DNA from 3 places in the Paenarthrobacter sp. AT5 genome. Region 3 is predicted to be linked to each of the others. Evidence: riboswitches for the same ligand, from Rfam matches in the RefSeq annotation. Region 3 holds a riboswitch; each other region holds the start of a gene.
The links. A riboswitch is a leader RNA that binds a small molecule or an ion and turns the genes downstream of it on or off. The one in region 3 is predicted to bind glycine.
Positions count from the first base shown of each region.

Region 1: linked by a shared signal. The riboswitch ahead of gcvP (aminomethyl-transferring glycine dehydrogenase) and the one ahead of gcvP (aminomethyl-transferring glycine dehydrogenase) in region 3 are both predicted to bind glycine.
Region 2: linked by a shared signal. The riboswitch ahead of cycA (D-serine/D-alanine/glycine transporter) and the one ahead of gcvP (aminomethyl-transferring glycine dehydrogenase) in region 3 are both predicted to bind glycine.

Region 1 covers NZ_CP136441.1:938,835-943,004, reverse strand. The annotation lists gene gcvP (aminomethyl-transferring glycine dehydrogenase) at 1-2,194, opposite strand, end outside; glycine riboswitch at 2,372-2,470, opposite strand; gene RI444_RS04475 (TetR/AcrR family transcriptional regulator) at 2,563-3,102, opposite strand; gene RI444_RS04470 (MFS transporter) at 3,176-4,170, shown strand, end outside.
Region 2 covers NZ_CP136441.1:805,941-810,110, reverse strand. The annotation lists gene RI444_RS03835 (ExeM/NucH family extracellular endonuclease) at 1-1,091, shown strand, start outside; gene cycA (D-serine/D-alanine/glycine transporter) at 1,162-2,628, opposite strand; glycine riboswitch at 2,783-2,882, opposite strand; gene RI444_RS03825 (FAD/NAD(P)-binding protein) at 2,979-4,170, opposite strand, start outside.
Region 3 covers NZ_CP136441.1:4,457,410-4,461,579, forward strand. The annotation lists gene gcvP (aminomethyl-transferring glycine dehydrogenase) at 1-1,503, opposite strand, end outside; glycine riboswitch at 1,653-1,752, opposite strand; gene RI444_RS20765 (AMP-binding protein) at 2,008-4,170, shown strand, end outside.

The DNA.
Region 1 (4,170 bases), 1.2 Mb from region 3:
TCCATGATGCGGCGTTGCCGGGCATGAACGGGGCCAGGTGGGCCTTCGCGGCAACGGGGCCGACGCCGGGTCCGCCACCGCCGTGCGGGATGCAGAAGGTCTTGTGCAGGTTCAGGTGGGACACGTCGCCGCCGAACTTGCCCGGCTGCGCCAAACCGACCAGTGCATTGAGGTTTGCACCGTCGATGTAGACCTGGCCACCGGCTTCGTGGACAGCGTCGCAGACTTCCCGCACGTCGGCGTCGTAGACACCGTGGGTAGAGGGGTAGGTGATCATGATGGCCGAGAGAACTTCGCGGTTGGCCTCGATCTTGGCCTTGAGATCCTCGTGGTCGATGGTTCCGTCAGCTGCAGTGGCTACAACAACAACCTTCATGCCGGCGAGCACGGCGGACGCTGCGTTGGTGCCGTGTGCCGAGGCGGGGATGAGGCAGACGTTCCGCTGCTGGTCTCCGCGGGAGTGGTGGTAGCCGCGGATGGCGAGGAGCCCGGCCAGCTCGCCCTGGGACCCGGCGTTCGGCTGGATGGAGACCTGGTCGTAGCCCGTGATCTCGGTCAGCTGGGCTTCGAGGTCGGCGATGAGTTCACGCCAGCCCTCGGTCTGGGAATCAGGAGCGAAGGGGTGGATGGAGGCGAACTCGGGCCAGGAAATGGCTTCCATCTCCGCCGTGGCGTTCAGCTTCATGGTGCACGAACCCAGCGGAATCATGGTCCGGTCCAGCGCGAGGTCGCGATCGGAGAGCTTGCGGATGTAGCGCAGGAGCTGCGTTTCGGAGCGGTGGGTGTTGAACACGGGGTGCTGCAGGTACTCACTGGAGCGCTCAACGGAAGCCTCCAGCGCAAAGCCCTCTGCGGACTCAACCGCGGAGGCACCGAAAACTTCAAGGACACTGCCGACGATGTCAGTTGTTGTTGTCTCATCCACGGAGATACCCACGGTGTCCCCGTCGATTCCACGCAGGTTGATGCCACGCTCTTCGGCAGCAGCGACGAGCTCGGCGCCGCGGCCCGGAACGCGAACCGTGATGGTGTCGAAGAAGGACCCGTGCAGGACCTCGACGCCGGCAGCCTTCAGTGAGGCCGCAAGGGTGCGCGCGTGGTGGTGGGCGGTCTCGGCGATGGCCTTCAGGCCTTCGGGGCCGTGGTAGACGGCATACATCGAGGCGACGATGGCCAGGAGAGCCTGCGCCGTGCAGATGTTGGACGTGGCCTTTTCGCGGCGGATGTGCTGCTCGCGGGTCTGCAGCGCCAAGCGGTAGGCGGGGACACCGGCGTCGTCCTTGGAAACGCCCACCAGACGGCCGGGCATGGAACGCTCCAGCCCCTTCTGAACTGCCATGTAAGCGGCGTGCGGGCCGCCGAAGAACAGCGGAACACCCAGTCGCTGGGCGGAGCCGACGGCGATGTCCGCACCCTGTTCACCCGGAGGGGTGATGAGCGTGAGGGAAAGAAGGTCGGCAGCAACCGTCACCAGCGCGCCCCGCTCTTTCGCCTCGGCGATGACGGCGGAGTGGTCGAAGACACGGCCGGAGACGCCGGGCTGCTGGAGGACGACGCCGTTGATGTCGCCGTCGGGCAGTCCCGCGGAGAGGTCCGCAACCTCCACCTCGAAGCCGAGCGCCTCAGCGCGGCCCTTCACGATCGCGATGGTCTGCGGCAGGCAGTCTGCGTCGAGGACGGTCTTGCCATCCTGGACGGCTTTGTTCTTGTTGGCACGGCGCATCATCAGCACGGCTTCAGCGACTGCGGTGGCTTCGTCAAGGAGCGAAGCATTGGCGATCGGCAGGCCAACGAGGTCCTGCACCATGGTCTGGAAGTTCAGCAGCGCTTCGAGGCGGCCCTGGGAAATTTCCGGCTGGTAGGGCGTGTAGGCGGTGTACCAGGCCGGCGACTCGAGAATGTTGCGGCGGATAACCGGCGGCGTGATGGTGTCGTAGTAGCCCTGGCCGATCATCTGGACAGCAGTCTTGTTCTTGGAAGCAAGCTTGCGGAGTTCAGCAAGGACCTCCACCTCGCTCAGCGCGTTCTGCAGCGTCAGGGCAACGTCCTGGCGGATGTCGTTGGGAACCGCGGTGTCCACGAGGGAATCCACGGAGTCGTAACCGACTGACTTGAGCATGGTGCCGATGTCGGCCTGGCGGCGGGCACCGATGTGCCGATCGACGAAGGCGGTGGAGGCTGAACTAACCGTCACGAAGGAACTCCATTAGTTGGGCGGCGCTTGGGTACGCCGCAGTGGCTCGGGTTCCTCCCCGCTCTGTATTGGACCTGAGAGTTTCCGCGGGTTGCCTGCGCAACGCCGCTTGCACCGTCGGTGAACACAACAATCGTCACCGCTGACGGCGGATTGCCTGCTGCTTTCCAGAGTTGCCTAGCCGCGGCGGTGCGTGGGCCTGAGAGATTCCTGGGGAGGATTTGCTCCTACGGCGCCTGCGTCACGTGCTTTGCAGGACTCTCCCGCCGCAGATCATAGGCTTATGCAGTTGTTCGCGGCCCGCTGCAAGGCGCACCACAATTGTTAATTGTCCTACGTGCCCGGCGTCGCGGCAAATAGGCGGAGCGCTACTTGCGCAGTCGCTCCAGAACCTCGAGAAGGATCCCGACGTCGGCCTCCCGCCCGGCGCTGCCGCCCGCCTGCCCGCCTTCGAACATGGCGTTGAAATAGAGTCCGTCACCCATGTAGCTGACGGCTTTGGCGACTTCCGGCCCAACGTCCTCGGCGAGCACGTCGAGCCAGCGTTGTTGGATGGCGGCAAACCTCCTCCGCGTCTCCTCGTGGGCTACCTCTGCCAAGCGGGTGGTCGCCACAAAAGCCCGGTCCATGGGCGTACCGGCCCACACTGAAGACCGGATGAAGTACGCAGCTGCGCCGTCCGGGGCCGCGATCATTTGTTCGGTGTCTTCCTCCGCCAATCGGTCGAGGCGTTCCAGCAAAGCGCTGATGAGGGCCTCCTTGTTGGGGAAGTGATAGAGGAGCCCTCCCTTGGAGACTCCGGCGCGCTTCGCGACGGCGTCGAGCGTTGCTGCCCGCTCCCCCACCTCGATCAGGAGCGCCTCGAAGGCATCCAGGACGGCATCCTTGGCAACTGGTTTTCGCGGCATGTGTCCATCATTCCCTAAACAGGCGTGTTGAGCTCTTTTGAAACTATACCGTCTGGACGGTACAGTAATATTCATGTTTTCGTCGTCCGCAACCAAAGCTCCCCGCACTTCCACCTGTCGCCTCCACGGCAGGACGGCAGCATGGCGCGACTGGACGGCCCTTGCCCTGCTCATGTTTCCGGTTCTCCTGGTGGCCGTGGACAACACCGCCCTCACCTTCGCTCTACCGGAGATCGCCCGCTCATTGGAAGTCGGGGGCATCCAGCTTCTGTGGATCGTTGACGCGTACCCGCTGGTCCTGGCTGCATTGCTGGTATCCATGGGCAACCTCGGCGACAGGATAGGACGACGGCGGCTGCTTCTGGCCGGCAGCACAGGCTTCGCTGCGGTGTCGGCTGCTACGGCGTTCGCGCCCTCGGCTGAATGGCTGATAGCCGGCCGCGCAGCCCTTGGAGTCTTCGGCGCCATGCTGATGCCCTCAACACTGTCCCTGATCAGGAACATCTTCACCGATCCGAACCGGCGCCGCCTCGCCATCGCCGTCTGGGCAGCCGGGTTCTCGGGCGGCGCAGCCCTCGGTCCCATCTTTGGGGGCTGGCTGGTGGAGCACTTCTGGTGGGGAGCTGTCTTCCTGGTGGCAGCGTTCCTGCTCCTGCCCCTGCTTGCGTTCGGCAGGATCCTCATTCCGGAGTCGAAGGACGCCAACCCTGGCCGGGTGGACGTACCAAGCATCGTCCTGTCCGTCCTCACCATGGCTCCGTTCGTCTACGGCATCAAGGAATTCGCCGTGCACGGCTTCGGGCCAACCGCGGCTTTCTTCATGCTCTTCGGCGCGGTACTGGGCGTGCTCTTCGTGCGGCGGCAGCAGCAGTTGGCCAGCCCCATGCTGGACGTGCGCCTCTTCAGCAACAAAGTGTTCAGCACGGCCATCGTCGCCAACGTGCTGTCCCTGTTCTCCATGACCGGGTTCATCTACTTCTTCGCCCAGCACCTGCAACTCATCGAAGGCCAGTCGCCCATGGAGGCCGGTATTGCCATGATCCCGGCCCTCTTGGCCACCATCGTGGC
Region 2 (4,170 bases), 1.0 Mb from region 3:
TGGACAAGGCCTTGGCTGACGCCAAAGAGATCGGCAACCAGCCGGTAGGGGTAGTGACCGCTGATATCACCACGGCGTTCACGCCGGACCCCGAAGGCGGCGCCCCCAAGCGGGACGACCGCGCGAGCGAGTCCACGTTGGGCAACCTCGTGGCGGACTCACTGGTGGACACGCTCAAGGCGCCGGAACTGGGTGCAGCGGAGATCGGCGTCGTTAATCCCGGCGGGCTCCGCAACGAGCTGTACTACGCCCCGGACGGAACCATCACCTATGCCGAGGCGAACGCGGTGCTGCCGTTCGTCAACAATCTCTGGACGACGTCCCTTACTGGCGCACAATTCAAGACGCTCCTGGAACAGCAGTGGCAGACCAACCCCGACGGAACGGTACCGAGCCGCCCGTACCAGCAGTTGGGCTTGTCCAAGAACGTCAACTACACCTACGACGCCGCCCGCCCGACAGGTGAGCGCGTCACCGGGATCTGGGTGGACGGTACGCCGATCGATCCGGCCAAGCAGTACAGGATCGGTACCTTCAGCTTCCTAGCCACCGGCGGTGACAACTTCCGCGTCTTCCAGGAAGGCAGCAACACCAAGGACACCGGGCTGGTGGACCGGGATGCGTGGATCAAGTACCTCCAGGCGCACAACCCGGTATCGCCCGACTTCGCGCGCCGTTCCGTAGCTGTTGCCAACACAACAGCCAGCGACGTCACGGCCGGAGATGCCCTGAGCCTGGCCGTTTCCAAGCTGGACCTGACGTCCATCGGCAGCCCGGCGAACAAGACCCTCAAGGCCTCGTTCGTCGACGCCGCAGGCACCACCGTGGAGTTGGGCGATGTTCCGGTGACCTCCGGTGCCGCGAACGTCAACGTCACGGTTCCCGCCACAGCAGCAGCCGGTACCGCGACGCTGGTGCTCACCGCCGTCGAAACCGGCACCACGGTCAAGGTCCTGGTCACGGTGGCGGAGAGCGTCCCGAATCCGCCGCAATGCACGGCACCGGCCAAACCATCCAAGTGGTACGACATTGCGGGCTGGCTCCGCTACGCCATCGCCTGGTTGGAATATCAGAGGTGCCTGAGGGGCTGACAAACCCGGGTTGGCAGTGAAGGGGCCAGGCCCCGCGTCCGTGTGGTCGCGGGGCCTGGCTTTTTGTGTCCTACTTGCGTGCGGGTTCAGGCTCGGGAAGCCGTTCAGCGTCCTCTTGCAGGCTCGCGCGGAAAGCTTCAAACCGGGCCACGTGGGCCGGCCGGCGGCGCAGGATGGCCCACGCGATGCCCAACGCCACGAACCACACCGGCGTGACAAGCAGCGCCATGAGGGTGTCCGGCTGCGTGGTCAATGCCCACATGATGAACCCGAAGAACGCGAAGACCACCCAAACCATCACAACACCGCCGGGCATCTTGAACGCGGAGCCATCGTGCAGTTGCGGACGACGCTTCCGGAAGGCGAGGTAGCTCGCCAGGATGATCGACCAGACGAACACGAAGCACACGGCCGACACCGTGGTGACCATGTCGAAGGCCTTGCCAACGTCCTGGCCGGCGTACATGAGGACGACGCCGGAGAGCAGCAGCACGCAGGAAAGGAACAGCGCGTTGCGGGGTACTTTGCGTCCGGAGAGCGCACTGAAGACTGCGGGCGCGTCGCCTTCCTGCGCCAAGCCGTAAACCATGCGGGACGTGGAGTAGATCCCGGAGTTCGCGGAGGACATCGCCGAGCTCAACACCACGAGGTTGACGATCGTGGCTGCGGCCCCAAGCCCGGCAAGCGAGAACATGGCGATGAAAGGGCTGTGGCCGGCCGCGAACTGCGTCCACGGAGTAACGGACATCAGGATGATGAGGGCGCCTACGTAGAAGAGCAGCACACGGATGGGAATGGAGTTGATGGCCTTGGGAAGGTTTTTCTCCGGATCCTTCGCTTCGGCAGCGGTGGTTCCCACCAGTTCAATACCCACGAACGCGAAGACTGCGATCTGGAAACCGGCCACGAACCCCATGAATTCGTTGGGGAAGAAGCCTCCATGGGACCAGAGGTTGGTGAAGCTGGCAGGGCCGGCATCGGACTGGAAGCCACTGAAGATCATGAACAGGCCCACGATGATGAGCGCCGCAATGGCCACGATCTTGATGAGGGCGAACCAGAATTCCGTCTCGCCGAAGGCCTTCACGGTTGCCAGGTTCAAGAGCAGGAGGATGCCGATCGTGATGAGTCCGGGAATCCAAAGGGGCAAGCCCGGCCACAGCTCTTCCGAGTAGCCGGCTATCGCAATGACGTCCGCGATGCCCGTGATAACCCAGCAGAACCAATACGTCCATCCAGTGAAGAATCCCGCCCACGGACCCAGAAGGTCTGCGGCGAAGTCGCTGAAGGACTTGTAGTTCAGGTTGCTCAACAGCAACTCGCCCATGGCCCGCATGACGAAGAACAGCATGAAGCCGATGATCATGTAGACGAAAATGACGGAGGGCCCGGCGGCGGAGATGGTTTTCCCGGAGCCCATGAACAGGCCGGTTCCGATGGCACCGCCAATGGCGATCAGTTGGATGTGGCGGTTGCTGAGTTGCCGTTCGAGGTGGGGCTCATGGTTGTTGTCTGTTGGCGGGCGCTGAATCGTCATGAGGAACTCCATTGTTCAGGCGGCACCGGAATGCCACGATGATTCGGGTTCCTCCCCGCTCTGTCATTGACCTGAGAGTTTCCGCGTGCCTGCAGACAGGAACGCTTGCACCTTCGGTGAGCCCGGTGGGAACCGTGCTTCTTTCCAGAGTTGCCTCGCCGCGGCGGTACAGGGTGCCTGAGAGATTCCTGGGGAGGGTTTGCTCCTACGGCGCCTGACGGGATGTACCGGCAGGACTCTCCCGCCGCGGATCACTAGCGCGCATCACCAGCCGGTGACGCAGATCACACACTAGCGAAGGGCGGGCACCCGCTGCAAACGCCCGGCATCCACGGTCGTCATAAAAGGGGTTAAAGCCCCAGGATGCTCCGCGCGATCTCGTCGGCGTCGCGCAGCGTCCGCTGTCCGCTGGTGTAGGCCTGGCCCGTTGCCGGTTTCGCCTCGGCAGCGATGGCGGTCCCCCACTGGGTTGCCGACAGCTGAAGGCCCAGCACGTACAAACCCTCGGTTACCGAGCCGTTCGCGGCCACGGGCCGGTAAGGATGTGGTTCCACATCCAGGCCGGTGGTCTGCACCGGCGTCCCCTCGACGCTCATCATGATCTTGGTTCGCACCAGGCCGTCCTCCATGAGCTGTTCCAGCAACGGGGAGACGTTGATACCCACCCGGTTGGCGGGCGACATCGCTTCAATCAGGGTCCTCGCCTGCACGGGCGCATCCCGCACCCAGGGCGAAAAGGCGCGGAAGACCTTGGCGTTTCGGTCCACGCTGAATTTCGGGTCCGGCCCCACGAAACTCACGACGCCGGCACGCGCCAAGGCGGCCAGCTGCTCCGAACGAAGTGCGGGAGGCCCGCTGGCCAGTCCCTCGACGAAGGATTCGAACCAGCCGCGCAGCTCCGCCACCCACGACTCATCCGTGATTCCACCGTCCGCCACCACGGTCTTAAGGATCGCGCGGCCCGTATGGAGTGCGCCGATCGCCATCTTCACAGGATCGGCTTCGCCGAGCTCCGAACGCAGGGCATCATCATCCAGGTAATCGGTGATGGCCTTGTCCAACTCGCGGCGGGAGGCGAAGGTCCGGCCCGCCAACGGGGCGGCGAGCGCCCGAAGGTTCAGCCGGCGCGAAGCCACCACGTGTTTTTCGACCAGCGCCCCCACTTCGGTTTCCCAGTTGCCCGTTGCGTGCGCATGCGGCTGCAGCGCGTCCTCCAGGTCGGCCAGGAATTGGGCCGAGTCCCGGATCGCGGCCGGTTGGGACCGTGCCAACGTTGCGTAGTACGCCCACAACGCGTCCCGGTGCAGGAGCGGCCACAGATCATGGTCGAAGCCGGGCTGGATCCCCGCAGCCCGGAAGCGGTCGACGGCGGCTTCCGTCAGGTAGCGGAGGGTGATGCTCGTGGCGTAGTAGCCGGACAGCCCGGCTTTGGCCCGGTACGGGGTGCCTCGCCTGGACGCTGCGATGATTTTCGGTTCGCGCCCGGAAGCACGGTACTCCAGGGCGCCGGTACCCGGGGCGACGGCGTCCACGAATTTGCCG
Region 3 (4,170 bases):
CGAACCCAGCGGGATCATGGTGCGGTCCAGCGCCAGGTCCCGGTCGGACAGCTTGCGGATATAGCGCAACAGCTGCGTCTCGGAACAGTGCGTGCTGAACACGGGGTGCTGCAGGAAGTCGGAGGTGCGGAGCACGTCCGAGGCCAGTTCGAACCCTGCCGCGTCCCCGACCGGACCAGCGCCGAAGGCGACGGCAACCGCGGAGAGGACCTCCGGCGTCGTGGTTTCATCAACGGAAACACCCACGGTGTCCTCGTCGATGCGGCGGAGGTTGATGCCACGTGCTTCGGCGGCACCGATCACCTTGCTTGCCTTGCCCGGGACGCGGACGGTGAGGGTGTCGAAGAACGAATCAGAGACGAGTTCGCGGCCGGCCTTCTGCAGTGCCGTGGCCAGAACGCGAGCGTGGCCGTGCACAGTCTCGGCGATCGCCTTGAGTCCGTCCGGACCGTGGTACACCGCGTACATCGAGGCAACGATCGCGAGCAGGGCCTGTGCCGTGCAGATGTTGGACGTGGCCTTTTCGCGGCGGATGTGCTGCTCGCGGGTCTGCAGGGCGAGGCGGTAGGCGGGAACGCCGGCGTTGTCCTTGGACACACCAACGATGCGGCCCGGGAGGGTGCGCTCCATGCCCTGGCGGACGGCCATGTAAGCGGCGTGCGGGCCACCGAAGAACAGCGGAACGCCGAAGCGCTGCGCGGTTCCGACGGCGATGTCCGCACCCTGCTCGCCCGGGGGCGTGATGAGGGTAAGCGCCAGCAGGTCGGCGGCAACGGTGACCAGTGCACCGCGCTCTTTCGCGGAAGCGATCACTGGGGCGTGGTTGAAAACCCGGCCCGAGACGCCGGGCTGCTGGAGGACGACGCCGTTGATGTCGCCGTCGGGCAGTCCTGCGGAGAGGTCCGCAACCTCCACCTCGAAGCCGAGCGCTTCTGCGCGGCCCTTCACGATCGCAATGGTCTGCGGGAAGAGATCGGCGTCCAGGACGGTCTTGCCGTCCTTCGCGGTCTTGTCCTTGTTGGCGCGGCGCATGAGCAGCACGGCCTCGGCCACGGCGGTGGCTTCGTCAAGGAGGGAAGCGTTGGCGATCGGAAGGCCAGTGAGGTCCTGGACCATGGTCTGGAAGTTCAGGAGTGCTTCGAGGCGGCCCTGGGAAATTTCGGGCTGGTACGGAGTGTAGGCGGTGTACCAGGCCGGGGACTCAAGGATGTTGCGGCGGATCACCGGGGGCGTGATGGTGTCGTAGTAGCCCTGGCCGATCATCTGGACGGCAGTCTTGTTTTTGGCCGCGAGCTTGCGGAGTTCGGCCAGGACCTGGGTCTCGCTGAGGGCCTTTTGCAGGGTCAGCGGCGAGGACTGGCGGATGGAATCGGGGACCGCAACGTCAACCAGGCCATCAACGGAGTCGTAGCCGATGGCCTTGAGCATGGTGTCGATATCAGCCTGGCGGCGGGCGCCGATATGCCGGTCCGCGAACGCGGTTGGGGAGGATTGAACAGTCAAGAGGAACTCCAGGATTCAGGCGCCCGCTGAGCGCCATGGTGAATATGGGTTCCTCCCCGCTCTGTATTGGACCTGAGAGATTCCGCGGACTTGGTTGTCCACTTGCACCGTCGGTGAGCCCGGTTGCCCGGACTGCTTTCCAGAGTTGCCTCGCCGCGGCGGTACATGGGCCTGAGAGATTCCTGGGGAGGATTTGCTCCTACGGCGCCTGACTGGATGTACCCGGCAGGACTCTCCCGCCGCAGATCAAAAGCGTGTGCGCCACCTCGGTGACACGCTTCACACCATAGCGGGTGATCGTGAAGAAAGGCAAGACGCGCAGGTCAGGGCGGTTGGGAAGTGCTAGAGCGTCCCCCGCAGGGCGGCGGGAAGTGATAGAGCGTCCGAAGGTCCGTTGCTCTATCACTTCCCCTCCCCTTTTCCGGGTTGCTCCAAGGCTTCACATTTCGGAACCGCGCGCAAATCCATTTGAGTTAGGTTAGGCATACCTTCTATCTTGCCTTGGTGAGTATTCAGCCGGATTTGGCCGGAGTCTCCTTTGCCGCCCATTTGGCATCGTTTGGAGACCGGCCCGCAGTACACCTCGGAACAGACACAGTGAGCTACGCCCAACTGGCCTGCCGAGTCCAGGAGATGGCGGCGTCGTTTGGCAGCGCCCGCCGCCTTGTCGCCCTCGAGGCCGACAACACTTTGTCGTCGTTGACGGTGTACCTGGCAGCCCTCTCGTCGGGCCATCCGCTGCTCATCCTTCCCTCCGGCGGAGGCCCTGCCGTTGAGTCGCTGCTGGCGGCTTACGAGCCGGATCTCATTGCGCGCTCCGTCGACGGTGGAATAACCCTTGAAGAACGCCGCTCCGGGAGCAAGCACGATCTCCATCCCGAACTCGCCCTGCTGCTGAGCACGTCGGGCTCAACCGGATCACCCAAACTGGTCCGCATCTCCGCAGCATCGGTGCAGGCGAATGCGCAGGCCATTGCGCAGTACCTGCATCTCCGTCCGGCGGACACGGCGGCCACCACGCTTCCCCTGTCCTACTGCTACGGCATGAGCGTCGTGAACAGCCACCTCCTGGTGGGTGCCTCAATTGCCCTCACGGATCTGTCCGTGGTTGATCCGTGCTTCTGGGAGCTGATGCGGTCGCGGTCTGTCACGTCTTTCGCCGCGGTTCCCTACACCTTTGACCTGCTCGAACGCGTGGGCTTCGAAACCATGGAGCTACCCAGCCTTCGGTACATCACCCAGGCGGGCGGACGCCTGGACCCTGCCCGCGTGCGCCGTTATGCGCAGCTCGGCCAGGAGCGCGGCTGGGACCTCTTTGTGATGTACGGCCAGACCGAAGCGACAGCACGGATGGCGTACCTCCCCCCGGATGAGGCGGCCGAGAACCCCCACGCCATAGGGGTCCCCATTCCCGGAGGATCCTTCCGGCTGGAGCCCGTGCCCGGCCTGGATGAGAGCGAGCTCGTCTACTCCGGGCCGAACGTCATGCTGGGTTACGCCGAGCAGCCATCGGACCTCGCCCGGGGACGGGACATCACCGAGCTCCGCACGGGCGACCTCGCACGCAGGGGGCCGGGAGGCTTGTACCAGATCGTCGGGCGGCGGAGTCGCTTCGTGAAGATCGTGGGGCTGCGCGTTGACCTGGGACGGGTCGAAAAGATCCTGGCCGACTACGGCGTCACGGCAGCAGTTGCCGGGTCCGACAGTGGCCTCGTGGCCGCCGTCGAAGGCAAGCATGAACTCTCCATTCTCGCGAAGACCGTGGCGCAGGACCTTGGCATACCCCGGGCGGCGTTGACCCTCTGCTCAGTCGACTCGATTCCACGGCTGGTCAACGGAAAAACGGATTACCCTGCCGTCCTCGCCTTGGCATCGCAGGAGCCGCAAAGGAACCCGGAGCTTCCATCCGCAAAAGCCTGCGATGACCCCAAGACCATTTTTGCCGATGTTCTTGAGCGGACCGACGTCAAGGAAACGGACACGTTCGTCTCATTGGGCGGCGATTCGCTCTCCTACGTAGCCGCGTCGGTCCGGCTGGAAAGTGCCTTGGGCTACCTTCCCGACGGGTGGCACCTGATGCCGGTGTGCGAACTGACTCCCAAAGAACCGGAAGCGAAGCCAGCAGGGCCCAACAAGGCGGGACCCAACCCACAGCCGGGGACGGCGCCGCAGCGTCGCAGGTTGATTGCCCGCATGGAGACCGGGATCGTCCTGCGGGCAGTGGCCATCATCTTCATCGTTTCCACCCATGTGGGCCTCTTCGACTGGGAAGGGACGGCCCACGTCCTGATAGCGGTGGCTGGATACAACTTTGCCCGGTTCCAACTGTCGGGCCCACGCCGGGAACGGCTCAAACGGCAACTGAAGGCGGTGGCACGGATCGCCCTGCCCAGCATGGCGGTGATCGGCGTGGCCTTCGCCACCACGGACGACTACGGTTGGCACAACATTTTCCTGCTCAACACGTTGGTGGGGCCCCAAGGCTGGACCGACATGTCGCGCTTCTGGTTCATTGAGATCCTGGTGCATATCCTGGTGGGCCTGGCGGCGCTGCTGGCCATCCCCGCCCTGGACAGGGCACAGCGCAGGTGGCCGTGGCTGCTTCCACTCAGCCTCGCAGCGATTGACCTGCTCCAACGCTTCGACGTGATCGAACTCCCCTACCCC